One region of the Limnohabitans sp. Rim8 genome, then DNA from elsewhere that is predicted to be linked to it. Evidence: riboswitches for the same ligand, from Rfam matches in the RefSeq annotation. Region 1 holds a riboswitch; the other holds the start of a gene.
The links. Region 1 has a riboswitch for S-adenosylhomocysteine ahead of metH (methionine synthase). Riboswitches for the same ligand answer to the same signal wherever they lie in the genome.

Region 1 (18,172 bases):
GCCCAGCCCGTCTTTTTTGAGGAATTGCATTGACTCCGTCTCCCTTGTCTGCCTCGTTCGCCAAAGCCTTGGAGGCGGCGCACGACGCTGCCGGATCGCAAAACCACCCGACCAGCACACTGTATGTCGTGGCCACCCCGATTGGCAACTTGGCGGACATCAGCCTGCGTGCGCTTCATGTGTTGGCCAAGGTTGACGCGGTGGCTTGCGAAGACACCCGCCACACCCAGCAAATGTTGCGGGCCTATGGCTTGGACCGCCCGGGCTCACAGCTCTTGGCGGTGCACCAGCACAACGAAACCGAAGCTGCGCAAAACGTCCTGCTTCGCCTGGCCCAAGGGGAGCGTGTGGCCTATGTGAGCGACGCGGGCACCCCCGCCATCAGCGATCCTGGTGCCCGTTTGGTTTCGGTGGTACGAGAAGCGGGTTACCGGGTGTTGCCCTTGCCTGGCGCCAGCAGTGTCACCACCGCACTCAGCGCTTCGGGCATGACGGGGGATGACGGCTTTGTTTTCAGAGGTTTTTTGGCCAGCAAATCGGCTGAGCGGCAGCTCGCGGTGCAAGCTTTGGCGCAAGAAAGCCGCGCCGTGGTGCTGCTGGAGGCGCCGCATCGGATTGAAGCCTTGGCCCAAGCCTTGTCGGTGCTGGGGGAGCGCCGCATCACCGTGGGTCGCGAATTGACCAAGCAGTTTGAACAAATTGACACCTTGGCTGCGCAAGACTTGCCCGCTTGGTTGGCTGAAAAACCCGACCGCCAGCGCGGTGAGTTTGTGTTGGTGCTGCACGATGCACCAGTGGTGGCTTCAAAGGGCGAGGGCCATCGGGTTTTGCAAGTGTTGCTGGCCGAGCTGCCCCTGAAAACAGCCGTCAAACTGGCAGCAGAGATCACAGGCGAGCCCAAAAACCAGCTTTACGACCTGGCCTTGAGTCTGAAAAAAACGGAAGCTTCCTGACCCCGCTTGGCAGGTTATTTCACCATCGCGCCCCAAAGGTGTCACGCAAATTTTGCAGTTCTTGCCCAGTCAGTGCGGTAGTTTGAGGTTGCAGCACCATCAAACGGGCCGTTTCTTCCAGTTCTTCCAAGGTGGCCATGGCCGCACCCGGCGAGTCATGCCACACGTTGGGGCCCAGACGCGGCAGCATCACGGCTCGGATGGGTGTGCCGCGCGCGGCGTATTGGGCGATGAAATCGGCCACTTCTTGCGCCGCAGCGGGGCTGCCGGGGTGGTGATAGGCCGCGATCGGCACATGCCCGACTTTCATCACGAAATAAGGGGTGATGGGTGGCAGCAACTCTGGCCCGGTGGCAGTCAAGCTGAGCGCCACGCAATGGGTGCTGTGGGTGTGAATCACGCAACGTGTGGTGGGTAACTGCACTGTGGCAGCGCCATAAATTTGGCGGTGCATGGCGATTGTTTTGCTGGCCTTGTCACCGCTGATTTGCTGGCCTTGCAAGTCCAATTTGGCCAAACGGGCGGGGTCCAGCCAGCCCAAACAGGCGTCGGTGGGGGTGATGAGAAATCCATCCTCCAGGCGCACGCTGATGTTGCCAGCCGTGGCGTGCACGTAGCCCCGCGCAAACAGACTTTGCCCGACACGGCAGATGTCTTCACGGGCTTGCGACTCGTTCATGGTTTGGCTCCAGCGTCTTCATCTTCCAACAACAGCTGCTGTAAGGCGGTGGTTTCATGGGGGGTCAGGCCAATGGCCCCGTGCAGGTAGTTGCGCATGCCGCCGTGCTGGGCATCTACCGCATCAAAAGCCGCCTGCAAAAACTCGGGTTGTACCCGCCACAACACTTTCATCACATGTGGATGGCCTTGACCTTCCAAGCGGGTATCTCGCTTGTAAAGCTGGTTGGTGAGCAAGTAATCGTGTTCGATGGTGGCGCGGTCCACACCCAGGGCTGACAGCAGCAGTGCCGCGGCAAAACCCGTGCGGTCTTTGCCGGCGGTGCAGTGAAACACCTGCGGGTTGGGCTGTTCCAGCAGGTGCTTCAAAAAGCGGCCGAAAGTATCCGCATTGCGGTTCACGAAATCCCGGTAGGTCTCTCGCATCAGGTCCACAGTTTCTTCGGTGGTGGGCACCACGCCTTGCGCCACCAGCGCTTGCATGCGTGCGATCACTGTGGGCTCGATGGGCAATGCCAAACGCTGCACGCCAGGAATCGCGTAAGGGGTGAGGGTGAATTCGGCCATGCCGCGAAAGTCCAAGCTGTGCCTGACACCCAGTGCTTGCAGTTGGCGGTGGTCTTCAGGCGTGAGCCCTGCCAAATGGTCTGATCGAAAAACCTGACCCCGCCGCACGCGTCGACCCTCGGTGTTGCGGTAACCACCAAGATCACGGAAATTTGAGGCGCCTTGCAGCAAAGCAGTGGGTACCGGGTTCATGGTCATCCAATCAACGATCAATTCGCGTAAATCAAAGCGCTATTGTCGTGTGCCCGCAAAGGGGCATCCGTTGCCCGATGCGACAAGCCTTTGGACACCATGGGCAAGCCAGGTCAGCGCTGTAACCAGAAAAAAAATCAAACAGGTGGCACACGGATTGCTTGTGATGCTCATGCAGCCCGAATCAACGCTTCACTTGAACCCTAGGCCCATCACGCCGGGGCTGATGGCTGTCACCGACGCTTGGCGCAACCCTTTGGGCTTGATGCTGGCCTCTACGGGCGAGGGAGTTTTCGGGGTGGATCTGGACGGTCTGTGCGTCTTCATCAATCCGGCCGGAGCCCGCATGATCGGTCTTGAGTCTGAGCAGGTGCTGGGCCAGAACATGCATGTTCTGACCCACCACTCGCATGGGGACGGGGCACACTACCCGATGGACGATTGCCCGATTTACAACGCTTTTCGAAAAGGCCAGCCTTGCCGCATCGACAGCGAGGTGTTTTGGCGCGCAGACGGCAGCAGTTTCCCGGTGGAGTACTCAAGCTACCCGGTGTTTGACCAAGGCCAGGTGCGCGGTGCGGTGGTCACCTTTGTGGACATCACTGAGCGAAAACGGGCAGAAGACGCATTGCACCAAGCTAAAAGCGAGTTGGAGCAGCGTGTGGCCGAACGCACCCAAGCGCTCGAAACCGCCCTGCAGCAACTGCGCGAGTTGGCGGCCTGGTCTGACGCCGTGCGTGAAGAAGAGCGCACCCGCATTGCCCGCGAGGTGCACGACGAATTAGGCAGTTTGCTGGTGGCGCTCAAGATGGATGTGGGCTGGTTGGACAAGCGCTTGTCAGAACAAGAACAGCGCGCCGCCGTTCAGGCGCAAACCATGCAAGAGACCATGCACGGAAAAATGCGCGAGAAGTGCCAGAACATGAGCCGCTTGATCGAGAACGCGGTGGTCAATGTGGGCCGCATCATCACCGACCTGCGCCCCAGCATTCTGGACCACCAAGGGCTGTGGGGTGCTTTGGAATGGCAAGCGCAAGAGTTTGTGCAGTCCGCCGAACAAGAACTCAAATGGTGCATGGAAGTGGATGAGCAACGTGTGTTGCCCGAGCCCATGGCCATGGCGGTGTTCCGCATTTTTCAGGAAATGCTGAGCAACGTGGGCCGACATGCCCGAGCCCGCACGGTCGATGTCGATATGGTGGAGCGCGAGGGCTGGCTGCACCTGTCGGTCGAGGATGACGGTTGCGGCGCCGAGGCGCATGCCTTCGAATCGGCGCAGGCTTACGGCATCATGGGCATGCGAGAGAGGGCGCGGCATTTTGGCGGCGTGATCGACATCGACAGCCAACCCGGCCGAGGCACCCGCATGCGCTTGTCCATGCCCTTACCCATGGCCTTGTCCCTTGACCAGGAAGCGCCATGACTGGACCTGTTCGTGTGCTGCTGGGCGATGACCACAAGATCGTCCGCGAAGGCCTAAAGATGGTGCTGGCTGACGACCCAGGTCTGCAGGTGGTGGCCGAGGCCGACACTGGCCCTGCAGTGCTGGCGGCCGTGCAAGCCCTGCAAGGTACGCAAGGCCTCGACGTGGTCTTGCTCGACATTGCCATGCCCGGCATGGACGGCCTGGACGTGTTGCAAAACCTGCGACGTGACTGGCCCAGTCTGCCCGTGCTGATGCTCAGCACCTATCCTGAAAAGCAATATGCGGTGCGCTGCATTCAACTGGGTGCCTCGGGTTATTTGAATAAAAGCACCGACACCGACGCCTTGACGGCCGCGCTGCGGCGCGTGGCTGCGGGGGGCATGCATGTTTCACCCGCTACGGCCGAAGTGTTGGCCAGCCTCATCAGCCCGGGCCGCACCAAAAGTGGGATCGAACTGCTCTCGCACCGCGAGCACCAGGTCTATATTTTGTTGACGCAAGGCCACACCGTGAGCGAAATTGGTGCACAACTGAGTCTGGCGCCGAACACGGTGAGCACTTACCGTGCACGCATTCTGGAAAAGACCGGCACCAAGAACGATGTGGAGCTGGCGCTTTACGCGCAAAGTCTGGTTGGCGGACAAGCCGGCGGAGTTCGTTGAAGGCCTGAACAGGCCACGGGTATGAGCCTTGTAGGGCCAGCCCTACAAGGCGTCGATAAGCGACCCGCTAAATCAAGCCGAGCAGCACCGATGGCCTACATCCGCTGTTTTCTGGCCCGCTGCTTGCATAGACCTCGGCATCTTCAACTAACGAGGTTGCCATGTCTGAATTTTTTGATCCGTACAACGCCGACCGCCCCCTGATGCTCAAGTGCAGCTGCGGTCGAGATCATGCGCCTGCCGACCACCACGCAGCGGTGGCTGCCGATGCCGCTGCCGCCCAGTTGCGTGCGCGCTCGGAAACGGCCGAGTTCGAGGCCTACAGTCAGGAATTCATCGAGGCCACCTTGGTCAAGGCCCTGTTTCCGCAGGATCAGGAGCGCCGCATGTTCTTGCGCGCGGTGGGCAAAAAGACCGCCATGGCCGCCATTGCCAGTGTGCTGCCCATGGCCAGCCTGCAAGCCATGGCACAGGAAAAAGGCCCGCTGGAAAAAACCAATTTGAAGATTGGCTTCATCCCGATCACCTGTGCCACCCCGCTGATCATGGCGCATCCCTTGGGCTTTTACAGCAAGCAAGGCCTGAATGTTGAAGTCACCAAGACCGCAGGTTGGGCCCTGGTGCGTGACAAGATGATCAACAAGGAATACGACGCTTCGCATTTCCTCTCGCCCATGCCCCTGGCCATCAGCATGGGGCTGGGCGCCAACGCCACGCCCATGAACGTGGCCACCATCCAGAACATCAACGGGCAGGCCATCACCATGAGCCTGCGCCACAAGGACAACCGCGATCCCAAGAACTGGAAGGGCTTCAAGTTCGGCGTGCCCTTTGACTACTCGATGCACAACTTCCTGTTGCGCTACTACCTGGCTGAAAGCGGCCTGAACCCCGACACCGATGTGCAGATCCGCGTGATCCCGCCCGCCGAGATGGTGGCCAATTTGCGTGCCGGCAACATCGACGGTTTCCTCGGCCCCGATCCGTTCAACCAGCGTGCGGTGTTCGACGAAGTCGGCTTCATCCATGTGCTGACCAAGGACTTGTGGAACGGTCACCCTTGCTGCGCTTTTGGCACCAGCACCGAGTTCATCCAGAAGAACCCCAACACCTTTGCTGCGCTTTATCGCGCCGTGCTCACCGCTGCGGCCATGGCGCGGCAGCCGGGCAACCGGGAGTTGATCGCCAAGGTGATCTCGCCTGCGCAGTACCTGAACCAGCCTGAAGCCGTGCTCAGCCAGGTGCTGACCGGCAAATTTGCCGACGGCCTGGGCAAGGTCGTGAACGTGCCCGACCGCGCCGACTTTGATCCCATGCCTTGGCAAAGCATGGCCGTGTGGATGCTCACGCAGATGAAGCGTTGGGGCTACATCAAGGGTCAAGTGGACTATAAGCAGATCGCCGAAAAGGTGTTCCTGATCACCGATGCACGCAAGCACATGAAAGAGCTGGGTCAGAGTTTTGCGGCGACCACGCCCTACCCCAAGCACAAGATCATGGGCAAAGAGTTTGACTCGGCCAAACCCGAGGAATACCTCAAGACCTTTGCGATTCACAAGATGGGTTGAAGCACCATGAAAACCACGCACCTCAATTTGCGGGCCGCCATGGTCTCGCTGCTCATGTTCCTGGTGTTTCTGGGGGCGTGGCAGCTGTCGGCCACCGCACCCACGGTGGCTGGTGCCGCCAAGGCAGGCATGACGGCCGAAGAAATCGAGTACCAGAAGATGATGGGCAAAGATCCGGGCGCCGTCAAAAGCACCGGCTTTCCGCCACCCCTGGAGGTGGGCAAAGCCATCGTGGGGCACCTGGCCGATCCGTTTTATGACAACGGCCCCAACGACAAGGGCATTGGCATTCAGCTGGCGCACTCGCTGGGCCGCGTGGCGCTGGGCTTTTTCCTGGCCGTGCTGGTGGCGCTGCCCGTGGGTTTCATGATCGGCATGTCGCCCCTCATGCGCAAGGCGTTCGATCCTTTTGTGCAGGTGCTCAAGCCCATCAGCCCGCTGGCCTGGATGCCGTTGGCGCTGTACACGCTGAAAGACTCGGATGTGAGCGGCATCTTCGTCATCTTCATCTGCTCGGTCTGGCCCATGTTGATCAACACCGCTTTTGGCGTGGCTTCCGTCAAGCGTGAATGGCTCAATGTCGCCAGTACGCTGGAAGTCACTCCGTTACGCAAAGCCTTTAGGGTCATCTTGCCTGCCGCAGCGCCCACCATCGTCACCGGCATGCGCATCAGCATGGGCATTGCCTGGCTGGTGATTGTGGCCGCCGAGATGCTGGTGGGTGGCACAGGCGTGGGTTATTTCGTATGGAACGAGTGGAACAACCTCTCGCTGGTGAACGTGATCTTTGCCGTCTTGGTGATCGGCCTGGTGGGCATGCTGTTGGATCTGGCATTTGCGCAATTGCAAAAGGCGGTGACCTATGTGGAGTGACACCTCGGAACGCTCGCTGAAGGCACTTTTGCCGACCCACTTCACCGTATCCCCAACCAAGGCCAAAGCCATGAATGCTTTCCTGCAAATCGAAAAACTGGGCAAGGCCTACCAAAGCGACAAGCCGGTGTTTTCGGACGTGTCTTTCACCATCGACAAGGGCGAGTTCGTTTGCATCATTGGCCATTCGGGCTGCGGCAAGACCACCATCCTGAACGTGTTGGCCGGTCTGGACACTGCGTCTGCAGGCCATGCCTTCATGGACGGTCGCGAGATCGCAGGCCCGAGCCTCGAGCGCGGTGTGGTGTTCCAAAGCCATGCGCTCATGCCCTGGCTCACGGTGCGGCAAAACATCGCGTTTGCTGTTCGGTCCAAGTGGCCCGAATGGAAAACCTCGCAGGTCAACGCGCATGTGGAAAAGCACGTCGGCATGGTCGGCCTGCTGCACGCCATCGACAAAAAACCCAGTCAGCTCTCGGGTGGCATGAAGCAGCGCGTGGGCATTGCCCGGGCCTTTGCCATCCAGCCCAAGATGCTGCTGCTCGACGAGCCTTTTGGGGCGCTTGATGCGCTCACGCGCGGCACTATCCAGGACGAGCTGATGGGCATTGTGCGCCAGACGCAGCAGACTGTTTTCATGATCACGCACGACGTGGATGAGGCCATTTTGCTGTCCGACCGCATCCTGCTCATGAGCAACGGCAACGACTCAGTCGGCGGCTATGTGCCCGGCGGTCTGGCCGAAGTGGTGGTCAACCCACTGCCGCGCGAACGCACCCGTGCCCAGCTGCACCACTTGCCTGGCTATTACGACATGCGCAACCACATCGTCGACTTTTTGGTGTCCCGCGCCAAAGCCCACTGATGCCATTTCTTTTTTTATCAACCCCCTCAAGAGGTCTTTCATGAACCGTTTAGAAGTCACCGAAAAAATCATCACCACCAAAGTCGCCAAAGGCATCAAGTGGAGCGATGTCGCCGAGAAAGTCGGCTTGTCCAAGGAATGGGTCACCGCAGGTTGCCTGGGCCAAATGACGTTTGACGCCAAGCAAGCCAAAATCATCGGCAAGATCTTTGGTCTGACGGCCGACGAGATCAAATGGCTGCAGGTCGTGCCCTACAAAGGCTCCTTGCCCAGCCAGGTGCCCACCGACCCGCTGATCTACCGCTGGTACGAAATCGTCAGCGTCTACGGCACCACCATCAAGGAGCTGATCCACGAAGAATTTGGCGACGGCATCATGAGTGCCATCGACTTCAGCATGGACATCGTGCGCCAACCCGACCCCAAGGGTGACCGGGTGAATGTGGTGTTGTCGGGCAAGTTCCTGCCATACAAACAGTACTGAGCTGCTGTGCCCTGCGGGGCATTCCAAAGCCGTGGTGAACACTGTCACCACGGCTTTTTGTTGTGGGCCGATCAGTGCAATGACAAAGGCAACGAAGTGGTCTTGACCCGGACCACCGCATCACGCACAGCGTAAGGCTGGGCGCAGGGCTGCACGGTGCTGTCGCGCATGTCCGCCTGGCACTGAGCAGCGCAAACCAGGGCTGCGGTCAGCGTCTGGGCCTGGCGCAAGATGGGTTCAATGAAACGGCTGGACTGGCCATTCACACTGATGCAGTCACCCAGGGCGTAAATCTGCGGCACGCTGGTTTGCAGGGTTTGTGCATCCACGGCAATGCCGTTTTGCCAAACCAAGCCCGCGCTGCGCGCCAGGCGAGTGGGCGTGACCAAGCCGGTGGCGGCGACCACCTGATCGGCCATCACGGTTTGCCCATCGCTGGTGGTCAGCCGGTACTGGTCGCCCTGCCGCTGCAGGTCTTGCAGTTGCACCGCGCCCATGAAGTGGATGGGCAAACCAGACCACGCGGCCAGCAAGGGTTCTCCCGCCTGGTCGGCTGGCCAGCGCGCCAGAGGCCGCGCCTGGGTGTCGATGAGCGTCACCCGGTGTCCGCCCAGGGCCAGGTCGTTGGCCAGTTCGCTGCCAATCAATCCGGCCCCCACGATGGCCACATGCCGGGGCGTGGTGCCCAGCGCAGCCTGAAAGCGCTGGTAGGCCTGCAGGTGGTTGATGCGCCAGCACAGGTCGGCGCGCAAGGGCGCAGGCAAAGCGGCTTCGGCGCCGTGGGCCAGCACCAGATGGGCGTAGCGCAGGGGCCCTTGGGTGGTGCGCAGTGTGCGGCTTTCGGGGCAGATGTGCAGCGCTTGGGTGTGCGCCAGCAGCCGCACTTGCCAGCGCGCTGCGGCTTCGCTGCTGGTTTCTTTGACCAATGCCTGGGGTTGGATCTGGCGGGCCATGGCGACCGACAACAGGGGTTTGTCGTACACATCACCAGCGCAAGCGGTGACCAGCGTGATGGGTGTGTCGGGCAATTGGCTGCGCAGGTTTTGCACCAGTTGCCAGCCCGCTTTGCCCGCCCCCACCACCACGATGCCGGGCGCCGAGCGTGGGCTAGCCAAATGCGTGCCCGCCATGCTGGCCGAACTGTTTTGAAGGGCGCTCAGGTTTGGCGCAACATACAGCTCGAAGTCCGACTTGGTCACGCCGCACAAGGGGCATGCCCAGTCTTCGGGGATGTCGGCAAAGCGCGTACCCGCCAACAGGCCGCTGTCGGGGTCGCCATCTTGCTCGTTGTAGATGTAGCCGCAGGCGTGGCAAATGTAGAGCTGCCAGGCGCCATCGGCTGGCGCGAGGCTGGCGCGAGGGGTGGCGACACTCATGCGGGCATCTCCTGGGCACTCAGGCGGGCCATTTCTTTGCGCAGGTGCTTGATGGCGGGCGTGACGATCGCAACAAACTGCGCTTCGCGCACGCGGCGCTGTACCTCCGACTGCATCAGGTAGCCGCGCGCGCCTTGGTGCAGCAAGGCCGAGTTGGCGGCCCGCAGGGACAGCTCGGCACAGTGGCTGCGGGCGTCCAGCACGCTGATGAAGTAGTCGGTCGAGGCGTCGAACGGGGTTTCGGCCAGCTTCATGATGCGGGCCAGCAGCGCGTCGAATTCGGCTTGCAGATCGGCGGGCCGGTCTTCGAGGTACTGGTTGACATGGCCGAGCTGGCCTTCCACGGCCCACATGCTGGCGATGGCACCCTGGATGATGCCGGCCGCCATGCCACATTGCAGCAGCACAAAGCCGCCGCGAATGCGCGCGATGAAGGGCTTGGCCGGGTCGGCCACCAGGTCGTCGGTGCCGACAAACAGGTCTTTGCAATGCACGCTGAAGGTGCCTGTGCCCTCCATTCCCGAAAATTCCGGGCAGGCTTTGAGCGTCACGCCTGGCGCATCGCAGCGCAGCATGAACATGATCTCGCGGCTGGCGCTTTCGTCTGCCGTGCTGACTGCGGCAATCGCGCCAAAGTAGTGGTCTGCCGCCAGGTTGCTGACCCAGGGCAAAGTGCCGTTGATGCGGTAACCGCCCTCTACCGGCGTGGCCTTGAGCAGCAAGGCTTCGATTTTCGCGAAGCTTTTCATCGGGTTGGACAGGCCGGTGCCGCCCAGCGACTCGCCGCGCACATGGCGCGCCAGGCGTTCGCCTGCCAGTGCCGGATTGCCCGAAGCCTGCATATACAGCCCGGCCACGGATTGGCACCACATCATGAAGCCGGTGGCCCCACACACCTTGGACGCCTCGGCCATGGCCACAATGGCCAAACCAAAGTCGCCGGGCGTGCCGTCGGCTTGGGGCAAATGCGCACCCATCGCGCCCGCTGCCGCCAGCTGTTTCAGAACAGCTTCTGGGTAAGCACCGCGATCGATGGCGTGTGCCTGCTGTGCCAGCGGGCCTTGGGCAATGGCGCGCACGGCCTCAATGAGCGGCTTGGGTCGGGCAGCAAGTTCGGGGGGCAGGTCGGCGGGGTTCATGAAAGCTCCAGAAAGAAGGTGAGCCCTGCTGCACAGGCCGCAGGGTCAAAGACAAGGATCAATGGGCGGGTGCGTCAGAGCCAGACCTGCCGTTGTGGACGCCTCAGACCATCGAGATCTCAAAGGGGATCGGGTTGCGCATGCTGTTGGCCACGGGCGAGTAGAAGTTGGCGTGTTGCACGATCTCGTCCAGCACTTCGCGCGGGGCATCACCTTCCACCAACACCTTCACGCGGATGGCCTGAAAGCCCATTTGAGGGGGCGTCATCTCCAAAGCACCGCCTGCACCCCACGCGGCGGGGTTGCCAATGTCGCCCTCCAGAAAGACTTCGAGCTTGCTGAGCTTGACGCGTTTCCAGGTGGCCACGGCAGTCACGCCCACGGCGATGCAGCCGCCCAGACCCGACAGCACGATCTCGCCGGGTGCTGGTGCGGTGTCTTCGCCAAACAGGTGCAGCGGCTCGTCGACCACCACGGTGTGTTGGTCGCCCACTGAAGACAAGGAGCGGTACTGCCCTTCCATGACGGTGTGGACCTTGTTGGTGCCGCGCCGCGCCGGGTTGGCTTTGCCGCCAGCGGCAAATGTGGCCAGGCCCTGGGCGTCGATGGGCCGCAAATAGGCTTTGATGGTGGTGGGGTTGTCGAGGGTGGCAGCGTCGGTCATGGCAAGTCCTTGGGCATTGAGGGTTGTAAAACAGGGCATGCAGCGATGCCTGTGACCATGACTTTGCAAAGGCCGTGCCAGGGCCGTGTGTCAGCGGACTGGTGCAGATTTGAAGCACGCAAGTGCTTCATTTACAAGGGATTTTGGCTTTCAAGAGGCTTGTAGCTTTGTGTAGTGGTGGCATGACCGGGCTGCCATGGGTCGAGGGCTTGAACATTGTGTTGACAATGTGTCAACACAATGTCCGATCAGCGCAAACCGGCTTTGCGCAGCCGGTAGGCAAACTGGCGCAAAGTCAGCCCCAGGCTTTGGGCGGCGCGGGATTGGTTGCCCTGATGCTGGTCCAGGGCTTGCTGCAACACCTGCACCGTGTGCGAGTGCGCGCTTTCGTAAGGCCGCACGCCCAACGCCGCTGAGCCAGGTCGCTCGAGTGCCGGAGGCTGACCCGTGGTGGGCCCTGGAACGTCTGCCATGGCAACTGCGGACTTTGGCGCAGCGGACGTGAGGGCTGGCGTGGCCGAAGCTTGAGGCAAAAAGGGCTTCAACTGCCCGGGGGTGAGCAAAGTTTGATCGGCCAGCAACACCACGCGTTCGATGCAATTACCCAGCTCGCGGATGTTGCCGGGCCAGGGCTGCTGCGTCAGGGTGTCCAGTGCCTCAGGGCTGAGGTACACGTTTTTCTGGTGCGTCTGGTTGGCCCGGTTGACAAAGTGCAGAGCCAGTTCGCGGATGTCGCCAAGGCGCTCGGCCAGTGACGGCAGCCGGATCGGGATCACGTTCAGGCGGTAATACAGGTCTTGCCGAAAGAGGCCGGCCTGCACCTGGGCGGCCAAGTCGCGGTTGGTGGCGGCCACCAGGCGCACATTCACCTTGACCTCGCGCTGGCTGCCCAGCCGAACCACCGCGCCCTCTTGCAAGGTGCGCAGCAGTTTCGACTGCAGGGACAAAGGCAGCTCGCCGATTTCATCCAGAAAGATGGTGCCGCCATGCGCCTGCTCGAACCAGCCGGGCCGCGCTTGGTGCGCCCCGGTGAAAGCGCCACGTTCGTGGCCAAACAGCTCCGACTCGAACAGCGTGTCCGGAATCGCCGAGCAGTTCACCTTGATGAAGGGCTGGGTCGAGCGCGGGCTGGCCAGGTGCACCGCTCTGGCAAACAACTCTTTGCCCGTGCCGGATTCGCCCAGCAAGAGAACGGTGGCTTGTGACTGCGACACCCGTTCCAGCTCGGACAAGGCCTGCAACAAAGCGGGTGAGCTGCCGATCAGCCCATAGCGTGCGGCGTGCGTGCTCAGCGCTTGCGACAAGGCCGCATTGCGGGCCCGCAGGTGGCGAGTTTGCTCGTTGACCAGTTGCTCCATGTGCAGCACTTGCCCGGCCAAGGTGGCCAGCACCTTCAACACAGCCAGGTCGTCGTTCAAATGGCGCTGGCGGCTGCGAATGCGGTGGCAGCCCAGCACACCCACCGTGGTATTGCCCAGGGTGATGGGCAAGGCCAGGTAGGCCACCGTCTCGGCAGGAAACTGCTCTGCGGCCACTGAGCGGAACAAAAACAAGGGCTCGTGGGCAATGTCCTGAACAATCGCGGGCAAACCGCTTTGCAGCGCCCGCCCCGTGATGCCTTCGCCCTCGGCATACACCCCCCGGCGCATCTCCATACCGGTCAAGCCATAGGCATGGCGGATCGAAGCGGTGGCCGGCCCCAGGGCGGCGCCCACAGCCGGTGTGTCGCGCAGCACAATGCGCCCCCGGTTCAGACCCAGCAACTCGCTCATCAAATGCAGCATCTCGCGCAACACCTCGTCTGAGGCCAGGCTGCGACCTACCCATTTCATGACCTCGCGCATGAGCAAGAGTTCTTGCTCGCGCCAATGGGCCTCGGAAGGTGTGGGGTCTGGAATGGGGGTGGTGCGCATGCTTTTGGGGTAAGCAAACTTTGGACCATGCTGAGGGCGGCCTAGCCATTTGATGACCTGATGGTTGGGGGTGAGACCTCACCCGGTTAAAATCTAACCAACCCCCAAGGAGCGTTGCAGCCCGCCGCCGTCAAGGCGCAGCAGGTCAGGCTTGGGGCCGTTCAATGTCTGAATGATCTTGCACAACGACGCTCACCTGATGATCCAAGGTGAGCCCGTGTCCGTTGTCGCGTCTGAAACCGTCTCTGTCGCCCCCATGAAGCTGTCCGGTCTGGAGCCTGTCTCCATCGGCACAAAGTCTCTTTTCGTCAACGTGGGCGAGCGCACCAACGTCACCGGCTCCAAAGCCTTTGCCCGCATGATTTTGAACGGTGAGTACGAACAGGCCTTGGCCGTGGCGCGTCAGCAGGTTGAAAACGGTGCGCAAATCATCGACGTCAACATGGACGAAGCCATGCTGGACAGCCAAGCGGCCATGGTGCGGTTTTTGAACCTGATGGCGGGTGAGCCCGACATCGCCCGCGTGCCGGTGATGGTGGATTCGAGCAAATGGACCGTGATCGAGGCCGGTTTGCGCTGCATCCAGGGCAAGGGCATCGTCAACTCCATCAGCATGAAAGAAGGCTTGGACGAGTTCAAGCGCCAGGCCAAGCTGGTCAAGCGTTATGGCGCTGCGGCTGTGGTCATGGCCTTTGACGAGAAAGGCCAGGCAGACACCTACCAACGCAAAGTGGAGATTTGCGAACGCGCTTACCGCGTGCTGGTGGACGAGGTGGGATTTCCCCCAGAAGACATCATTTTTGACCCCAATATTTTTGCGATCGCCACCGGTATCGAAGAGCACGACAACTACGCCGTGGACTTTATTGAGGCCACACGCTGGATCAAACAGAACCTGCCTGGTGCCAAGGTCAGCGGTGGCGTGTCCAACGTGTCTTTCAGCTTTCGGGGTAATGACCCGGTGCGCGAGGCCATCCACACCGTGTTCCTGTACCACGCGATTCAGGCGGGCATGGACATGGGCATCGTGAACGCGGGCATGGTCGGTGTTTATGACGACATTGAACCGGTGCTGCGCGAGCGTGTGGAGGACGTGGTTTTGAACCGTCGTCCAGATGCGGGCGAGCGTTTGATCGAAGTGGCCGACAGCGCCAAAGGCGCAGCCAAAGACGAGAGCACCAAACTCGCGTGGCGCGGCACCGCAGAGGTGCCCGTGAGCGTGGCGCAGCGTTTGAGCCACGCGCTGGTGCACGGCATCACTGACTTCATCAACGAAGACACCGAAGCCGCTTACCAAGACCTGTTGGCCCAAGGCGGTCGTCCGCTGCATGTGATCGAAGGCCCGTTGATGGACGGCATGAATGTGGTCGGAGACCTGTTCGGCCAAGGCAAGATGTTCTTGCCGCAAGTGGTGAAAAGCGCCCGCGTGATGAAGCAGGCCGTGGCGCATTTGTTGCCCTACATCGAGGCCGAAAAGTTGGCACAAGAAGCTGCTGGCGAAGACGTGAAGGCCAAGGGCAAGATCGTGATCGCCACCGTCAAGGGCGATGTGCACGACATCGGCAAGAACATCGTCACGGTGGTTTTGCAGTGCAACAACTTTGAAGTGGTCAACATGGGCGTGATGGTGCCCTGCCACGAAATTTTGGCCAAAGCCAAGCAAGAAAACGCCGACATCATTGGTCTGTCCGGCTTGATCACGCCCAGCCTGGAAGAGATGCAGTACGTCGCCAGCGAGATGGAAAAAGACCCGTATTTCCGCGAGCGCCAAATGCCGCTGCTCATTGGCGGCGCCACCTGCAGCCGCGTGCACACGGCCGTCAAGATCGCGCCCCATTACAGCGGCCCCGTGGTTTATGTGCCCGACGCTTCGCGCAGCGTGGGCGTGGCCCAGGGTTTGTTGTCCGAGCAAGCGGCCAAGTTCATTGCCGACCTGAACACCGATTACGACAAGGTGCGCGAACAGCACGCCAACAAAAAGCAAACCCCTATGTGGACGCTGGCGCAGGCCCGCTCGAATAAGACACCGATCGACTGGTCGCAAGGCCTGCCCGCTGCACCCAAATTCATTGGCCGCCGCCTGTTCAAGAACTACGACCTGGCCGAGATCGCGAAGTACATCGACTGGGGCCCTTTCTTCCAGACTTGGGACCTGGCCGGGCCTTTCCCCGCGATCCTCGACGACGACGTGGTGGGCGAGCAGGCGCGCAAGGTCTACGCAGACGGACAAGCCATGTTGCAAAAAATCATCGATGGTCGTTGGGTCACGGCCAATGCGGTGTTGGGCCTTTACCCCGCCAACAGCGTGAACGACGATGACATCGCGCTGTACACCGATGCATCGCGCAGCCAAGTGGCCATGACTTGGCGCGGCCTGCGTCAGCAGACCGAGAAGCACATGATCGATGGGGTCATGCGCCCCAGCCGTTGCCTGGCCGACTTTGTCGCGCCACAAGGCAGCGCACCAGATCATGTGGGTATTTTTGCCGTTACAGCGGGCATCGGTGCCGACAAACGCGCTGCGGCTTTTGAAGCCGCGCACGACGATTACAGCGCGATCATGCTCAAGTCACTGGCTGACCGACTGGCCGAAGCGCTGGCCGAATGTCTGCACAAAAAGGTACGCACCGACCTGTGGGGTTATGCGGCAGCGGAGTCGCTGAGCAACGAAGAGTTGATTGCCGAAAAATACCAAGGCATTCGCCCTGCACCTGGTTACCCTGCCTGCCCTGATCACAGTGCCAAAAAGGCCATGTTCGAGTTGCTGCAATGCGAAGACATTGGCATGGGCCTGACCGAAAGCCTGGCCATGACGCCCGCAGCCAGCGTGTCTGGTTTTTACATCGCACACCCAGATGCGCAGTATTTCAGCGTGGGCAAAGTGGGTGACGACCAGGTGCACAATTTGGCCGAGCGCAGTGGCGTGCAGGTCAAAGACCTGCAGCGCTTGTTGGCCCCCAACCTGTAAGGCCCCATGCAAAATTTCTGGACATCCTGTGGTCATCAGCATCTGACGCGCAATGAGCGCGGCTGGATGACTGCCACGCCCGACTACTGGCGTTTGTGGTTAGAGCGTCCAGAGCTGGCGCTGGTTCCAGAGTCGTGCAAAGCCGAAAAGCGCTTGCACCAAGCGCTGTTGGACGCACCTTTGCTGCAGGTGACGCCTGCACAACTCAAGGCCTTCAAGGACGATGATGCGCGTGAAAACTACGAGTTGTTTTTGCGTTTTCGAGACGAAGTGGAAAGTGCCGGTTCTCTGGAGGCGGCGTACACAGCGTGGCAAAAGTCCGGCAACATCCAAATGCCACCGCTTTTCATCGACGTGGTGGTGCAAGCGATCGTGTGCAATGTGCTGGGTGATGTGCAAGATGCTTGGGTTTGGCGGGCGGCCGAGTTGCTGTTTCGCCGCCAGCGCATCACCATCGAAGGGGGCCGCGTTTTGTCGGGGGACAGCGACACACTGGACAGCCTCAAAGCCACCGGCGGTTTGGGCGAGATGGGGCGTTTGTTGATGGAGGGTGGTGCCACGCTCAAGGCCGTGGACGTGAAGGTGCTGCACCCAGACAACGCTGAGCGTTATTTTGCGCAGCGTGAAGGCTTGAGCCGGTACGCGTTTTTGCTCGACATGACGCACGAGCTCCAAAACGAATTGCCGCACGGTTTGATTTTGAGCATGGTCAATGCCCGCTCTGGGCTCAAGGCCCTGTCGGTGGTGTTGACCCGCTGGGTACAGCACTTTTTGGGGGTCGCCGTCAGCATCGAGCCAGTGCAAAAGGTGGACGACCCTGCTTGGCGTTGGCACGTGGGCTTGGACGCCACAGCCACCGCTTTGCTCAACGACCTCTACCAAGGCGTTGAGCTGGACGCCAAGCGTCAGCAGCAACTCATCAGCTTGTTCAAGCTGCGTTTTGACAACCCGGATGACATGCGCGCTGATGTGCGTGGCAAAACGGTTTATCTGGGTGTGGCCATGAACGAGCAGGGTTTGCTCAAACTCAAGCCGCAAAACCTGCTGCTGAATTTACCGTTGGCACACGAGGTTTGAATACAGCAGGGTTTTCGGCATTTTTCAACCGAAGGTATTTGGGGTCAATCCATGCGTTTTCGCCAAAGCTTTGTGTGGCTGCTGCTGATCCTGGCCATCGGTGCATTTGTCCACCTGGATTTGGGGCATTACCTTGGCTTTGAGCAACTCAAGGCCAGCCAGGCCGGATTCGTGCAGCTGCATGCGCAGCAGCCTTTCACGGTCGCGGCTTCTTACGTCGTGTTGTATGTGCTGGCCACAGCTTTGTCGATACCGGGGGCGGTCATCATCACCCTAGCGGGCGGCGCTGTCTTTGGCCTGTGGCAAGGCTTGTTGCTGGTCTCGTTTGCTTCCACCATCGGTGCTACTTTGGCTTTTCTGGTTTCGCGTTTTGTGCTGCGCGAGTGGGTCGAAGCCCGCTTCGGTCAGCGCTTGGCCGACATCAACGCTGGCGTGAACAAAGAGGGGGCGTTTTACCTGTTCAGCTTGCGCTTGATCCCGGTGGTGCCTTTCTTCCTCATCAACCTGCTCATGGGCCTGACGCGCATGAAGACCTGGACCTTTTTCTGGGTGAGCCAGCTGGGCATGCTGGCGGGTACGGCGGTGTATGTGAATGCGGGCACGCAACTGGCGCAACTTGAGTCGGTGCAGGGCATTTTGAGCCCGGCGCTTTTGGGCAGCTTTGTGTTGCTGGGCATCTTTCCGTTGATCGCGCGCCGCATCGTGGCAGCGGTGCAAAAGCGCAAAGTCTACGCTCGCTGGGCCAGCGTGCGCCCCAAGACCTTTGA
Region 2 (13,020 bases), on a different contig from region 1:
CACCTTCACGCCGCACAACAACACCCGTTTGTCTCATCTGTGCGGCCCCATGGATGCGCACCTGCGCACCATCGAAGCGGGTCTTCAAGTGAGCATCGCGCACCGACACGAACAGTTCAAGGTGGACGGCCCCAAAGCGTTGGCCATGCAGGCCATGGAGATTTTGCAGGCCATCTACGAACGCGCAGACCGACCGATTGCGCCAGACATGGTGCAACTCATGCTGCTGGGCGACAACGGGGGCGAGGAACCCAACTTGCCTGCGCTGCAAACACGCCGCGCCGACCTGAAGGCCCGCACCCCGGTGCAAGCGGCCTATCTGGAGAGCATCGCCAGCCATGACATCAGCTTTGGCATCGGGCCTGCGGGCACAGGCAAAACCTATTTGGCCGTGGCCTGCGCGGTGGACGCGCTGGAGCGCGCCAGCGTGCAGCGCATTGTGCTGACGCGCCCGGCGGTGGAAGCCGGTGAGCGCCTGGGCTTTTTGCCGGGCGACTTGTCTCAAAAAGTGGATCCGTATTTGCGTCCTCTCTACGACGCCTTGTACGACCTGATGGGTCACGACAAGGTGCAAAAAGCCTTCGAACGCAACGCCATCGAAGTCGCTCCACTGGCCTTCATGCGCGGGCGCACGCTGAACAACGCGTTTGTCATCCTGGACGAAGCGCAGAACACCAGCACCGAGCAGATGAAGATGTTTTTGACGCGCATCGGCTTTGGGGCCAAGGCCGTCATCACAGGCGATGTCAGCCAGATCGATTTACCCAAGGGACAGCTGTCTGGATTGATCGACGCCGAACGGGTTCTGAAGCGCGTCAAAGGCATTGCCTTCACACGTTTCAGCAGCGCCGATGTGGTGCGCCACCCCTTGGTGGCCCGGATTGTGGATGCTTATGACGCACAAGGCAGCGCAGCCTTGCGCGCGGGCATTACCACACGCCGCAAATCCCTGCCAACTGACGACTGACACCACAACCCCAAAAAATGGCCCTCCAGCAACTCCAACTGTCTCTGCAATTTGGCGACTTTCCACACCAAGCCCGCCACCGCGCAGCCTTGCCCCGCCACGCGGTCACCCGCGCCATTCGCCATGCGCTGGCCGATGACGCCGAAATCACGGTGCGCATCGTGGGCGAAGAAGAAGGCCGCGCACTCAACCAGAGTTACCGCAAAAAGGACTACGCCACCAATGTGCTGACCTTTGATTACGAGCAAGAACCGGTGGTGATGGCAGACTTGGTGCTCTGTGCACCGGTGGTGGCGCGTGAGGCCAAAGAACAAGGCAAAACGCTGGCAGCGCATTACACGCATTTGCTGGTGCACGGCACACTGCACGCGCAGGGCTGGGACCACGAAACCAGCACCGCTGACGCGCAAGAGATGGAAGCCTACGAGGTGGCCATCCTCGCCGGGTTGGGGTTGTCGAACCCCTACCTTTGAGCGAGGATGCCCACGGGCTGGATGGCCCGGTGGATCAAATCCTCAATAACGGTAGCCAATGCCCACGCCATAGAGCAAAGGGTCCACCCGCAAGCGGCCCAAGCTGCTGCCATCGGCATACACATCGGTTCGGATGTAGGCCTTTTTCACATCCAGGTTGATGGACCAATTTTTATCGATCGGAAAATCCACACCCACTTGGAAGGCCGTCCCCCAATTGTGGCTGTCCAAAGAAAGACCCGGGGGCAATGACACACTGCTGAAGTGGGTGTAGGCGATACCGCCGCCCACATAAGGCTTGAAACCATCAAAGTCTGTGAAGTGGTACTGCAGCAGCAAAGTCGGTGGCAAATGCTTGAAGGAACCGATGTCGGTGCCGTTGGCATAGACCCGCTGCTTCTGGTCCATGGTCAAGCTCAGTTCTGCGGCCATGTTCTTGTTGAAAAAATACGAGAAATCGATGGTTGCAAATGACTTGTTGTCGATGGACAGACCCAAAGAAGTCGTGTCCTTGTTGACACTGTCCAAATGCACGGAGCGCAAACGAATTTGCCAAGGACTCTCGCTCAGGCTTTGAGCCATCACGCCGGAGACCGATCCCGCCAGCAACAGTGCTACCCACCCAGTTTGTTTATTCATGTCGAATTTCCTTGTGTAAGCGAGAGACAAACCTCTCGATTCCATTGGAATATCGGCAAAGAAGTGCCAACTTGAGGCACATCAAATGCACTCAGGCAGGGATTGCCGCAGCAGAACCCTTTGATGTGCATCAAAGGTCTGCGTTGCTTTTTGGTGATTTGTGCGTCAAGCCACTGAGACAGGGATCAACGGCCGTTCAGGCGTTCCACAATGTCCAGCGTAGGGGCACTCTGGTTCATGGTGTAGAAGTGGATGGCGGGCACGCCGCCATTGATCAGTTGCTCGCACAAGTCAGACACGACATCCAAGCCGAAGGCCTTGATCGAAGCCACGTCGTCGCCATAGGCTTGCAGGCGCAACCTGATCCAGCGTGGGATCTCGGCCCCGCATGCGTCTGAAAAGCGCAGCAACTGCGAAGAACTCGTGATGGGCATGATACCGGGCACCACGGGCACATCCACGCCCAGTTTGTAGGCGTCGTCCACAAAACGGAAATACGCATCGCTGTTGTAGAAGTATTGCGTGATGGCCGAATCAGCACCGGCTTTCACCTTGGTGGCAAAGGCCTGTAAATCGGCTTCGGGCGACTTGGCTTGAGGATGGATCTCGGGGTAAGCGGCCACCTCGATGTGGAAATCGTCGCCGGTCTCTGCGCGGATGAAAGCCACCAGATCGCTGGCATAGTGGAACTCACCCCCTGCGCCATAACCGCTGGGCAAGTCGCCCCGCAAAGCCACCAAACGTTTGACGCCCATGGCCTTGAGTGTGGCCAGCTCGGCGCGCACCGAAACCTTGGTCGCGCCAATGCACGAGAAGTGACAAGCGGCGCTCAAACCCTCGGCCTGGATCGCACCCACCGTGGCAAAAGTGCCCTCTTGAGTAGAGCCACCTGCACCATAGGTCACCGAGCAAAACTCGGGCTTGAGGGCATACAGCTTCTCACGCACACCGCGCAATTTTTCGGTGCCTTCAGGGGTTTTGGGTGGGAAAAATTCCAGGCTGATCGGCAGCTTCAAACCAGACATCGCTTCACCTTCAAATTCAATAATCGTTGGCCTTGGCATACGCCTTGGCGGCCAGATCGGCCTCATGCGCCACACGCGTTTTTTCACGCGCAGGCTGCACCGCAGCAGGGTCAGGCCAGCAGGCCTGCACAAAAAATTCACGGTTGCCGTCACCGCCCTCGATGGGACTGTCCATCCACGCACTCACCTGCAAGCCCAAATCGGTCAAGGCGGTGCGCACACGGTTTTCAATGAAAGGGTAATGGCTCTCGTCTTTGACGATGCCGCCCTTGCCCACTTGGCCCGGTTGCAACTCAAACTGGGGTTTGACCAGCATCAGCAACTGGCCCGTGGGCTTGAGCAAATGCACCACACCCGGCAAAACCAGCGTGAGCGAGATGAACGACACATCACCCACCACCAGGTCAAAACCTTCGAGTGCGTCAGGCACCCGTTCGTCACCCGGCACCACATCGCGGGCGTTCACGCCCTCAATGCACACCACCCGCTCGTCTTGGCTGATGCGCGGATGCACTTGGGCATGGCCCACATCAATGCCGACCACTTCGGCTGCACCGTGTTGCAACAAACAGTCGGTGAAACCACCGGTGCTTTGCCCGACATCCAGGCAGCGCAAGCCTTGCACCTGCACGGCCGTGGCCTTCAAAGCCCCTTCGAGCTTGAGGCCACCGCGCGAAACATAACGCGACTCGGCATCGTCGAGCAGCTGCAGTGCAGCGCTCTCGGGCACCTCATCGCGGTTTTTCACCACCGCACGCCAAATTCCGTCGGGCTGCTGCCACTGCACGCCCCCGGCGATCAGTCGCTGAGCCTGGGAGCGAGAAGCGGCCAGGCCGCGCTCGACAAGAAGTTGGTCAATGCGCATGCGTGGTGTTCAATAACGGTACGTGTCGGCTTTGTAAGGGCCGTTTTTCGACACGCCGATGTAGGCGGCTTGCTCTTCGCTCAGTTCGGTCAGCATGGCGCCCACTTTCTTCAGGTGCAAACGCGCCACTTTTTCGTCCAGGTGCTTGGGCAACACATAGACCTTGCCGTTTTCGTACTGGTCTTGCTTGGTGAACAGCTCGATCTGGGCGATGGTCTGGTTGGCAAACGAGGACGACATCACGAAGCTGGGGTGGCCAGTGGCGCAGCCCAAGTTCACCAGGCGGCCTTTGGCCAGCAGGGTGATCTTCTTGCCATCGGGGAAGATGACGTGATCGACCTGGGGCTTGATCTCGTCCCACTGCAGCTTTTCCAGCGAAGCCACGTCGATTTCGTTGTCGAAGTGACCGATGTTGCACACAATGGCCTCGTCTTTCATGGCGGCCATGTGCTCGTAGCGGATCACGTTCTTGTTGCCGGTGGCGGACACAAAGATGTCGCACTTGTCGGCAGCGTATTCCATGGTCACCACTTTGAAGCCTTCCATCGCCGCTTGCAGGGCGTTGATCGGGTCAATCTCGGTCACCCAGACTTGGGCACTCAGGGCGCGCAGGGCTTGGGCCGAGCCCTTGCCCACATCACCGTAACCAGCGACCACGGCCACTTTGCCTGCAATCATCACGTCGGTGGCGCGCTTGATGGAATCCACCAAAGATTCGCGGCAGCCATACAGGTTGTCAAACTTGCTCTTGGTCACCGAATCGTTCACGTTGATGGCGCGGAACATCAAGCTGCCCTTGGCGGCCATTTCGTTCAGGCGCAACACGCCGGTGGTGGTCTCTTCGGTCACGCCGATGATCTGCGCACCCTTGCGGCTGTACCAAGTGGGGTCCACGGCCAGCTTGGCTTTGATGGCATCGAACAAGCAGACTTCTTCTTCGCTGGTCGGGTTGGCGATCAAAGAGGCGTCTGTTTCGGCGCGCTTGCCCAGGTGCATGAGCAAGGTGGCGTCGCCGCCGTCGTCCAAGATCATGTTGGGGCCTTCGCCTTCGGTGCCAGCGGCGCCAAAGTCAAAGATGCGGTGGGTGTAGTCCCAGTAGTCGGCCAGGGTTTCGCCCTTGATGGCGAACACGGGCGTGCCTTTGGCAGCAATCGCAGCGGCGGCATGGTCTTGGGTGGAGAAGATGTTGCAAGAGGCCCAGCGCACGTCGGCACCCAAGGCTTGCAAGGTTTCAATCAGCACGGCCGTCTGGATGGTCATGTGCAACGAACCGGTGATGCGCGCGCCCTTCAAAGGCTGGGCCTTGTTGAACTCTTCGCGGATGGCCATGAGTCCGGGCATTTCGGTCTCGGCGATTTTGATTTCTTTGCGGCCCCAATCGGCCAGGCCGATGTCGGCGATCACGCAATCGGTGTGGACGGCGGTAGGAATACGTGCATTCATGAGAAAAGCTCCAAGCAATGTGAATGAACCACAGGCGTGGGCACGGGCACTGAATTGGGAAAAACAGGCTCACCACACGTCAAGTGGATGAGCGTCGTTGCTGTTGAAGTGTTCCGAGCCTCACGCCCCGCTGCCGGCTTGGGTGACAAGCCAGGGGGCGCTGCAACGCTCCTCGGAAGCGCATATTCTAGCCCAGACCTTGGGTCTACAAAGCCCATTTGGCAGCAGCCCCGGTGAGCCGCAGGTCTTTGGCCTTGGCTTTTGCTAGACTGAATTGGCCCCAAAGACTCACCCACGACATCACAGAACCCATGAACCACCTTGCAGCTTATTGGCACCTGTGGACCGTCACCGCCGTGATCGTGTGGATCGCACTGCACTGCACCACGCACTTTGTTTTGCCCGCTTTGCGCCTGAAAGTCCAATTGGCCCAAGCCAACACCCACTTGAGCCAATGGCTTGGGCAAAGTCCGGGGGCACCCATCGATTTGGACGCCATTGAACAAAGCGCCATGACCACGCCCGCGTTGCGTCACGCTTGGCAGCAATACGCCACCAGCCTGCAACCACAATGGGAAAGCGCCGACACTGGGCCCCTGGGTGCAGCCAGGCAACGCGTCAGCCATTTGTCCCGCGCTTTTTTTGCGAACATGAACATGCGCTCTGACGGCGGGCGATTGGACCTTGCCGACATGGAGCACTTGGCCTCAGCTGATGAAGAAATGGCCGCACTCTGGGCCGAATACCAACAAGCGGTGGACACCCTGCAACACCTCGAATCGACCTCACAGGCCCGTGCCGGGCAGTGGCAAGCCAGCAGCCACGCTGAAAACTTTTTCACCGACCAGTCCTTGGTGGATTCGCCGCTCCAAACCCATTTTTTCGCCCATATTCCGGGCATTTTGACTGGGGTCGGCATCATCGGCACGTTCACCGGACTGATTGCGGGCTTGATTGGCTTTGATGTGTCCAACCCCGCTCAAGTGCAAAGCGAGTTGAGCCAATTGGTACAAACCGTAGGCCATGCATTTTTGGTCTCCGCCTTGGCCATCACCTTGGCCATGGTGTTCACCTGGCTTGAAAAATCTCTGCTGACGGGTCGCTACCAGCAAGTGGAGCAACTGCAGCAAAACCTGGACAGCCTGTTCACACCCCATGTCGGAGCACAGCAGCTTGAAAGGCTCACACTGGCGACAGAGATGCAAGCCAGTCTGTCGCACAAAATTTTGCAGCAATTGCGCAGTGGGGCTCCTGCTGCCCGCTCGCGCTGAACCTGCACATGCTGAATACCCCAAAAACACCGCTCAAAAGGCGCAAAAACGAGGCTGAAAAACCCTTCTGGATCTCGTTTGCCGACCTGATGACCGCGCTGATGGTCTTGTTTTTGGTGGCCATGGCGGTGGCCTTGCTCAGCGTGACCGAAGGCTTGCGACAACAAGACGACCAGCGGGTCCAGCGCGACAAGGGCATTTCGACCTGCCTTCAAGACATCGCCCAAATGACCCAAGAAAAGTCATTGGCAGGCGTTCAACTGCGTGGGCAAACACTGGAATTGGGCACCTTGGCCGAGTTCCCCAAGGACAGCCACCAACTGGATGCACAACGGGCTGATTTTTTGCGTGACTTCGTGCCCAAAATGCTGGACGTCGCGCGGACACCTGCCTGTCAAATGTGGCTCAAACGCTTCGTTTTAGAGGGCTACGCCAGCCCAGAAGGCTCTTACCTTTACAACCTCAACCTCAGTTTGGCGCGGTCCCAACGGGTGCTGTGTGTCTTGCTCGATGACACTGCAGCCAAAGCACCCCGTCAATCTGACCGCCAGGCCGTGCGCGACATGTTTTTTGTGGGTGGCTCGTCATTCAATTCGGCCATCCTGAACCAACCCGAAAAAAGTCGCCGAGTCGAACTCAGGCTGGAGTTCAAAGAGCTCGACCCCAGCTGCAGCGCCTCTGGGGCTTGCGCGGCCATGCCTGCCAAGCCCATTCCTTGGGACGACGACGTCAAGTGTCCGCTGGCCACTCGCTGACAAAACTCAGGCGAATGGCGACCCCCCGGCCTTCTTTGACAGGGCTTTGCAAGCGCCACTGCGCACCGTGTTGGAGCGCGATTTCTCTCACAATGGCCAATCCCAAACCACTGCCCACCACACCTGAAGGCGCCGCCCTGTAAAACCGCTCCCAAACATGCGCCTGATGCTCTGGCGCAATGCCTGGGCCATCGTCTTCTACCTCGACCCAACCGGGGCCCACACGCGTCGTGATGCGCGCCCCCGCAGGGCCATGGTGCAAAGCGTTGTCGATCAAGTTGGCCACCGCTTCTTGCAAAAGCACAGCCACACCTGACACCTTGCAGCTTGGCACCAGCGCATCAAAACCCAGATCGCAAGCCCGCTGATGGGCGCGCAGTGCGTAGGACTCGGTGATCTGCCTTACCAGCTGCACCAGATCCAGCGGTTGAGCAGGGTGTATTTCGCGCGCATGCTCAACACGGGCCAAGGCCAACATTTGTTCGGTCAAGCGCACCGCCCCTTCGGTGGTTTGATGGGCCGCCTGCAACAATGCGCCCGCTTGCTCGGGTTCGGCATTGCGCTGGGCCAAACTCAGCTGGGTTTTGAGCACCGTCAAGGGCGTGCGAAGTTGGTGCGCCGCATTGTCCAGAAAGCGCTTGCGGATCTCGATCAAACGCCCCAATCGGTCCACATAGGCGTTGAGCGTGTCCATCAAAGGCCTCAGCTCACGCGGCATATCGGGGGTGTGAACGGGCGAGAAATCGTCGTCGCGTTTTTTGGCCCATTGCTGCCTGAAAGCCTCCAATGGCCGAATTCCCCGACCCACCGCCCAATTCACCAACAAGGCCGCCGCCAGCAACAACAAGCCCTGGCTTCGCAAGGTGTCACCCAGAATGCGTTGAATCATCTGCTGGCGAGACTCTCGGGTCTCTGCCACCGTGATGTGTATGAGCGGGTCCGACAGGCTTGCATCGGGCATGACATGGGTTAGCTGCACCAAACGGACCGACTGCCCCGAGTATTGAACATCCCCGAAACGCACCAAGGCAAAAAATTGAACCGAAGCCTCTTGGCGTTCGGGCAAATGGGGCAAATCACGGGCCCCTGCCAACCACTGCCCTTGCACGGTGCTGAGCTTGTAAAACAATCGCGAGCCCGTGTGGTTCTCAAACAAATACCCGGCCGCCTTCATCAACTCGAGCTGGGCTTGCCCATCCACCCACACCAATTCTTCGGCCAAAGTCCGGGCGGCCAAATACAAAGATCGGTCATAGGCTTCGTTGGCCGCCTGCACCGCGTGGTCATAACCCACCCAAGCGTTCAGGGCAATCAGCGCCGTCAGGGGACCCAAAATCCAAGCCAACAAACGCCCACGCAAAGACGCCATGGAAGCTGACCTTTCAGGCAAAGCAGCGCTCACATCAAACCTGCGTGGCCAATGGGGTCAGCATGTACCCCAAGCCCCGAAAAGTGGTGATTGCCACCCCCGGTGACCCGTTGCCCAAAGGCTCGGCCGATTCGAGCTTTTTGCGCAAACGGTAGATCAAGACCTCCACCGCTTCCAGGCCAGCGCTGTCATCGGCAAACACTTCGGCATGCAAATGTTCTTTGCTCACGGCGCGCTGGGGCGATTCGAGCAACACCCTGAGCGCCGCAGCTTCGCGCTTGGTCAGCGCCAAAGGCTGGCCGTGCACCCAAACTGCAGCGCTGTCGGGCTCCATTTCCAGAGGTCCCCAACGCAGACTGGCCGCTTTGGACTTGCCTTGCCTGCGCAACAACACCTGCAAACGCGCCTCCAATTCACTCAGGTCAAAGGGCTTGGGCAGGTAATCATCGGCGCCCATGTTCAGGCCCAACACCCGGTCCGGCACACTGGCGCGGGCCGTCAAAATCAACACCGGCACGGTGTCTCCCCGTGCACGCAGCGCTTGCAAAACAGCCAAACCGTCTTGTCCTGGCAACTGCAAATCGAGCAACACCGCATCCATGCCGTGCCCCGCTTGCAGACAACGATCGGCCTGCCAACCATCGGTGGCAAAGGCCACCTCCATGCCCCCTTGGCGCAAAGCTGTACCGAGCCACAAGGCAATTTCAGGCGTGTCTTCCACCAACAGTACGCGGGGCTTGAGGGTATTCACTGAACAGCTTTGACAGGTGATTGACAGCTTGGTGCGGCGCTGAGCGCCAGAATCGAGACATCTGCACAAGGCATGGGCCTTGACAGTGGTTTTTTATTTTCACACAGGAGACCTCCATGCACATTTCCAAACGCGATTTTCTGGCCCTCAGCGCTGCCACGGGTGCCTCTTTGGCCCTGCCTGCTTGGGCACAAGGCAAACCCATGTTTGAAACGCTCAACATGTTTGTGCCTGCGGCCCCCGGTGGCGGTTGGGACGGCACAGCCCGCGCCATCGAGCGCGCTGCCAAGGCTGCTGGCTTGGTGGGCAATATGGCCTTTGAAAACGTCGGCGGCGCTGGCGGCATGGTGGGCCTGCCCCGCTTTGTCAACCAGCGCAAAGGCCAGGGCAACATCCTGATGGTGGGTGGCTCGGTGATGATTGGTGCAGGCATCGCCAACAAGAGCCCCGTGACCATCAAAGACGTCACGCCCATTGCACGCCTGACCGAAGAAGCCGGCGTGATCGTGGTGCCTGCAGCGGGCAAGATCAAAACTTGGAAAGAGCTGGAAGCCGCCATCAAAGCCAACCCCAAAGCCGTCTCGGTGGCCGGTGGCAGCGCAGGCGGCACCGACCACCTGATCCTGGGCATGCTGATCAAAGCGCTGGGCAAAAACCCGCGCGAAGCCGCTTATGTGGCCTTTGCAGGCGGCGGCCCCGCCAACGCGGCCATTCTGGGCAACCAGGTGGTGGCGGGTATTTCTGGCTATTCCGAGTTTGAAGAACAAATCAAGGCCGGCAAGATGATCCCTCTGGCCGTATCGGGCAAGAGCCGCATACCTGGCGTGAACGTGCCGACCTTGAACGAACTGGGCATCAACGTGAGCGAATCCAACTGGCGCGGCGTGTTTGCAGCCCCCGGTATCAACGATGCACAGCGCAACAACTTGATCGACTTTGTGACCCGTCTGACCCAATCGGCCGGTTGGAAGCAAGAACTCGAGACCCGCAAATGGACCAATGCCTTCATGACTGAGCGCCCTTTTGAGCGCGATTTGGCCAAAGACATTGCCGACAAAGAAATCTTGATGAAAGAACTGGGTCTGGCATGACGCCATTGCGCCTGGCCTTATTGCTGTTGGCCGTGTGCGGCGTCGCCGCATGGCAGCTCACGGTCATTCCGCAATCGCTGATGCAGATGACCGTGGGCCCGGTGCTGGCCCCTGCCGCCATCGTGGCGGGGCTGACCCTGGTGGCGCTGCTCTACGGCTTGAGCGCTTGGCGCGGCCAACAGGTGGACTTGAGCCAGGAAGCCGGGCAAGAAGCCCTGCCCGGCTCAACCACCCGCCTGCTCAGCTTGTTGGGCGGTGGGGTGGCCTTCATCGTGTTGGTCATACCCATGGGTTTTATACTGCCGGCCACCCTGTGCGGCATGTGCATTGCCCGTGCTTTTGATGCCCCTTTCAATGGCAAGTCACTGCTCGTGTGCGGCTTGATTGCCAGCGTGTTCTGGTTTGTGTTTGCCCGTTTGCTGGGCGTGGGCCTTGGGCCTGCACTGCCTTGGTTGATTTGAATCGGATACCCCATGGAAGCTTTTGACGCCCTGATGGGTGGCTTTGCCATTGCTTTGCAACCCACCACCCTGATGTGGGGTTTCATTGGCTGCTTTGTCGGCACACTGGTGGGTGTGTTGCCCGGCATTGGCCCGGCGCTCACCATCGCCTTGCTGCTGCCCCTGACTTACCATGTGCCCGCCACCAGCATGTTCGTCATGTTCGCCGGCATCTACTACGGCGCAGCCTATGGTGGTTCCACCACATCCATCTTGCTCAACACCCCGGGTGAATCGGCAGCGGTGGTCACCGCCTTAGAGGGCAACAAAATGGCCCGCCGTGGCCGCGCTGGTCAAGCCCTGGCCACCGCCGCCATCGGCAGCTTTGTGGCCGGCACCATCGGCACACTGGCCCTCACCTTTTTTGCGCCTCTGGTGGTCGATGCGGCTTTGGCCTTTGGCCCGGCCGAATACTTCAGCCTCATGGTGCTGTCGCTGGTGGCCGTGTCCGCCGTACTGGGCAACTCCATGTTGCGCGGCTTGGTGGCCCTGAGCCTGGGCTTGCTGCTGGGCATGATCGGCGTCGACCTGCAAACCGGCCAGCCGCGCTTTACCTTTGGTCGCCCCGAACTGCTCGACGGCATCGAAGTCACCGTGGCTGCGGTGGGCTTGTTTGCTGTGGGCGAAGCGCTGTACTTGGCCTGGCAAGGGCGCGAGTCCAAGGGCGGCGAAGTCATGAAGCTTTCGGGCAGCCTCTGGATGAGCAAAAAAGACTGGGGCCGCTCCTGGAAGGCGTGGTTCCGGGGCGCATTCTTTGGCTTTCCGATCGGCGCCATGCCCGCAGGTGGAGCCGAGTTGCCCACCCTCTTGTCTTATTACACCGAGAAAAAACTCTCCAAACACCCAGAAGAATTTGGCCAAGGTGCAATTGAAGGGGTGGCTGGGCCTGAGGCCGCCAACAACGCCGCAGCAGCAGGTGTGCTCATGCCCTTGCTCACTTTAGGCATCCCCACATCGGCCACCGCCGCCATCATGCTGTCGGCCTTTGAAGGTTATGGCATCCAGACCGGACCACAGCTTTTCAGCCAGCAAGGCGGCCTGGTCTGGACACTGATCGCCAGCCTGTACATCGGCAACGTCATCTTGCTGGTCTTGAACTTGCCCTTGGTCAGCCTGTGGGTCAAGTTGCTCAAAATCCCGCCGCCTTGGCTGTATGCAGGCATCATCGTCATCTCGACAGCGGGTGTTTACGGCGCAGGCAACTCGGTGTTCAACGTCGGCATGTTGTTTGTCTTTGGCCTGCTGGGTTACTTGATGCGCCGCTTTGACTTTCCGGCCGCGCCCCTCATCGTTGGCTTGATTTTGGCGCCCATGGCCGAGCAGTCCATGCGCCAAGCACTGACCATCAGCCAGGGTGAATGGTCCACCTTCTTCACCCGGCCCTTGTCGGGCAGTCTGATGGCGGTATCTTTGTTGCTGTTGGTGGCGCCAACGCTTTGGCGACAAATTCGCAGCAACAAATCCCTATTGAAGTAAAGCTTTTGATACGTATTTCCCCTCTTCAAACAGCATGCTTTTTTTGATTTGATATGCACTTTCTATTGTCTTAGAACCAAATTTAAAAACATGAGTCACGACGACAACTCCCCCATTCAAAGACGCGACTACCTCAAGTGGATGGGCGCGGCCGGTCTGGCCGCAACGGGTGTGTCGGGCCATGCCCAATCGGCCTGGCCCAGCAAGCCCATCCGCTGGATCATCCCTTTTGCGCCTGGCGGCACCTCCAGCATCGTGGCCCGCGGCATTGCAGCCCAGCTGACCAAGCAAATGGGCCAGTCTTTTGTCATTGACAACAAAGGCGGTGGTGGCGGTGTACCCGCCATGCAAGAAATGCTCCGCGCTCCAGCCGACGGCTACACCATCGTCATGAG

Region 2: it holds a riboswitch for S-adenosylhomocysteine, as region 1 does, so the genes downstream of both, ahcY (adenosylhomocysteinase) here and metH (methionine synthase) in region 1, are expected to answer to the same signal.

What each region holds. Positions count from the first base shown of each region.
Region 1 is NZ_CALPTI020000001.1:34,843-53,014, reverse strand. Features, by position in the region: gene Q1M54_RS00260 (YraN family protein) at 1-30, opposite strand, end outside; gene rsmI (16S rRNA (cytidine(1402)-2'-O)-methyltransferase) at 45-953, shown strand; gene Q1M54_RS00250 (aldolase) at 973-1,632, opposite strand; gene Q1M54_RS00245 (tyrosine-protein phosphatase) at 1,629-2,396, opposite strand; gene Q1M54_RS00240 (PAS domain-containing sensor histidine kinase) at 2,617-3,813, shown strand; gene Q1M54_RS00235 (response regulator transcription factor) at 3,810-4,478, shown strand; gene Q1M54_RS00230 (CmpA/NrtA family ABC transporter substrate-binding protein) at 4,640-6,046, shown strand; gene ntrB (nitrate ABC transporter permease) at 6,053-6,919, shown strand; gene Q1M54_RS00220 (ABC transporter ATP-binding protein) at 6,990-7,784, shown strand; gene cynS (cyanase) at 7,825-8,268, shown strand; gene Q1M54_RS00210 (FAD-dependent oxidoreductase) at 8,340-9,644, opposite strand; gene Q1M54_RS00205 (acyl-CoA dehydrogenase family protein) at 9,641-10,783, opposite strand; gene Q1M54_RS00200 (OsmC family protein) at 10,887-11,447, opposite strand; gene Q1M54_RS00195 (sigma 54-interacting transcriptional regulator) at 11,696-13,360, opposite strand; S-adenosyl-L-homocysteine riboswitch at 13,461-13,561, shown strand; gene metH (methionine synthase) at 13,617-16,328, shown strand; gene Q1M54_RS00185 (DUF6352 family protein) at 16,335-17,405, shown strand; gene Q1M54_RS00180 (bifunctional TVP38/TMEM64 family protein/FAD-dependent oxidoreductase) at 17,457-18,172, shown strand, end outside.
Region 2 is NZ_CALPTI020000026.1:19,028-32,047, reverse strand. Features, by position in the region: gene Q1M54_RS14475 (PhoH family protein) at 1-967, shown strand, start outside; gene ybeY (rRNA maturation RNase YbeY) at 985-1,440, shown strand; gene Q1M54_RS14465 (OmpW family outer membrane protein) at 1,483-2,079, opposite strand; gene metF (methylenetetrahydrofolate reductase [NAD(P)H]) at 2,265-3,104, opposite strand; gene Q1M54_RS14455 (TlyA family RNA methyltransferase) at 3,121-3,969, opposite strand; gene ahcY (adenosylhomocysteinase) at 3,979-5,412, opposite strand; S-adenosyl-L-homocysteine riboswitch at 5,495-5,592, opposite strand; gene Q1M54_RS14445 (MotA/TolQ/ExbB proton channel family protein) at 5,724-6,683, shown strand; gene Q1M54_RS14440 (flagellar motor protein MotB) at 6,692-7,438, shown strand; gene Q1M54_RS14435 (sensor histidine kinase) at 7,413-8,807, opposite strand; gene Q1M54_RS14430 (response regulator transcription factor) at 8,842-9,558, opposite strand; gene Q1M54_RS14425 (tripartite tricarboxylate transporter substrate-binding protein) at 9,675-10,649, shown strand; gene Q1M54_RS14420 (tripartite tricarboxylate transporter TctB family protein) at 10,646-11,110, shown strand; gene Q1M54_RS14415 (tripartite tricarboxylate transporter permease) at 11,123-12,625, shown strand; gene Q1M54_RS14410 (tripartite tricarboxylate transporter substrate binding protein) at 12,716-13,020, shown strand, end outside.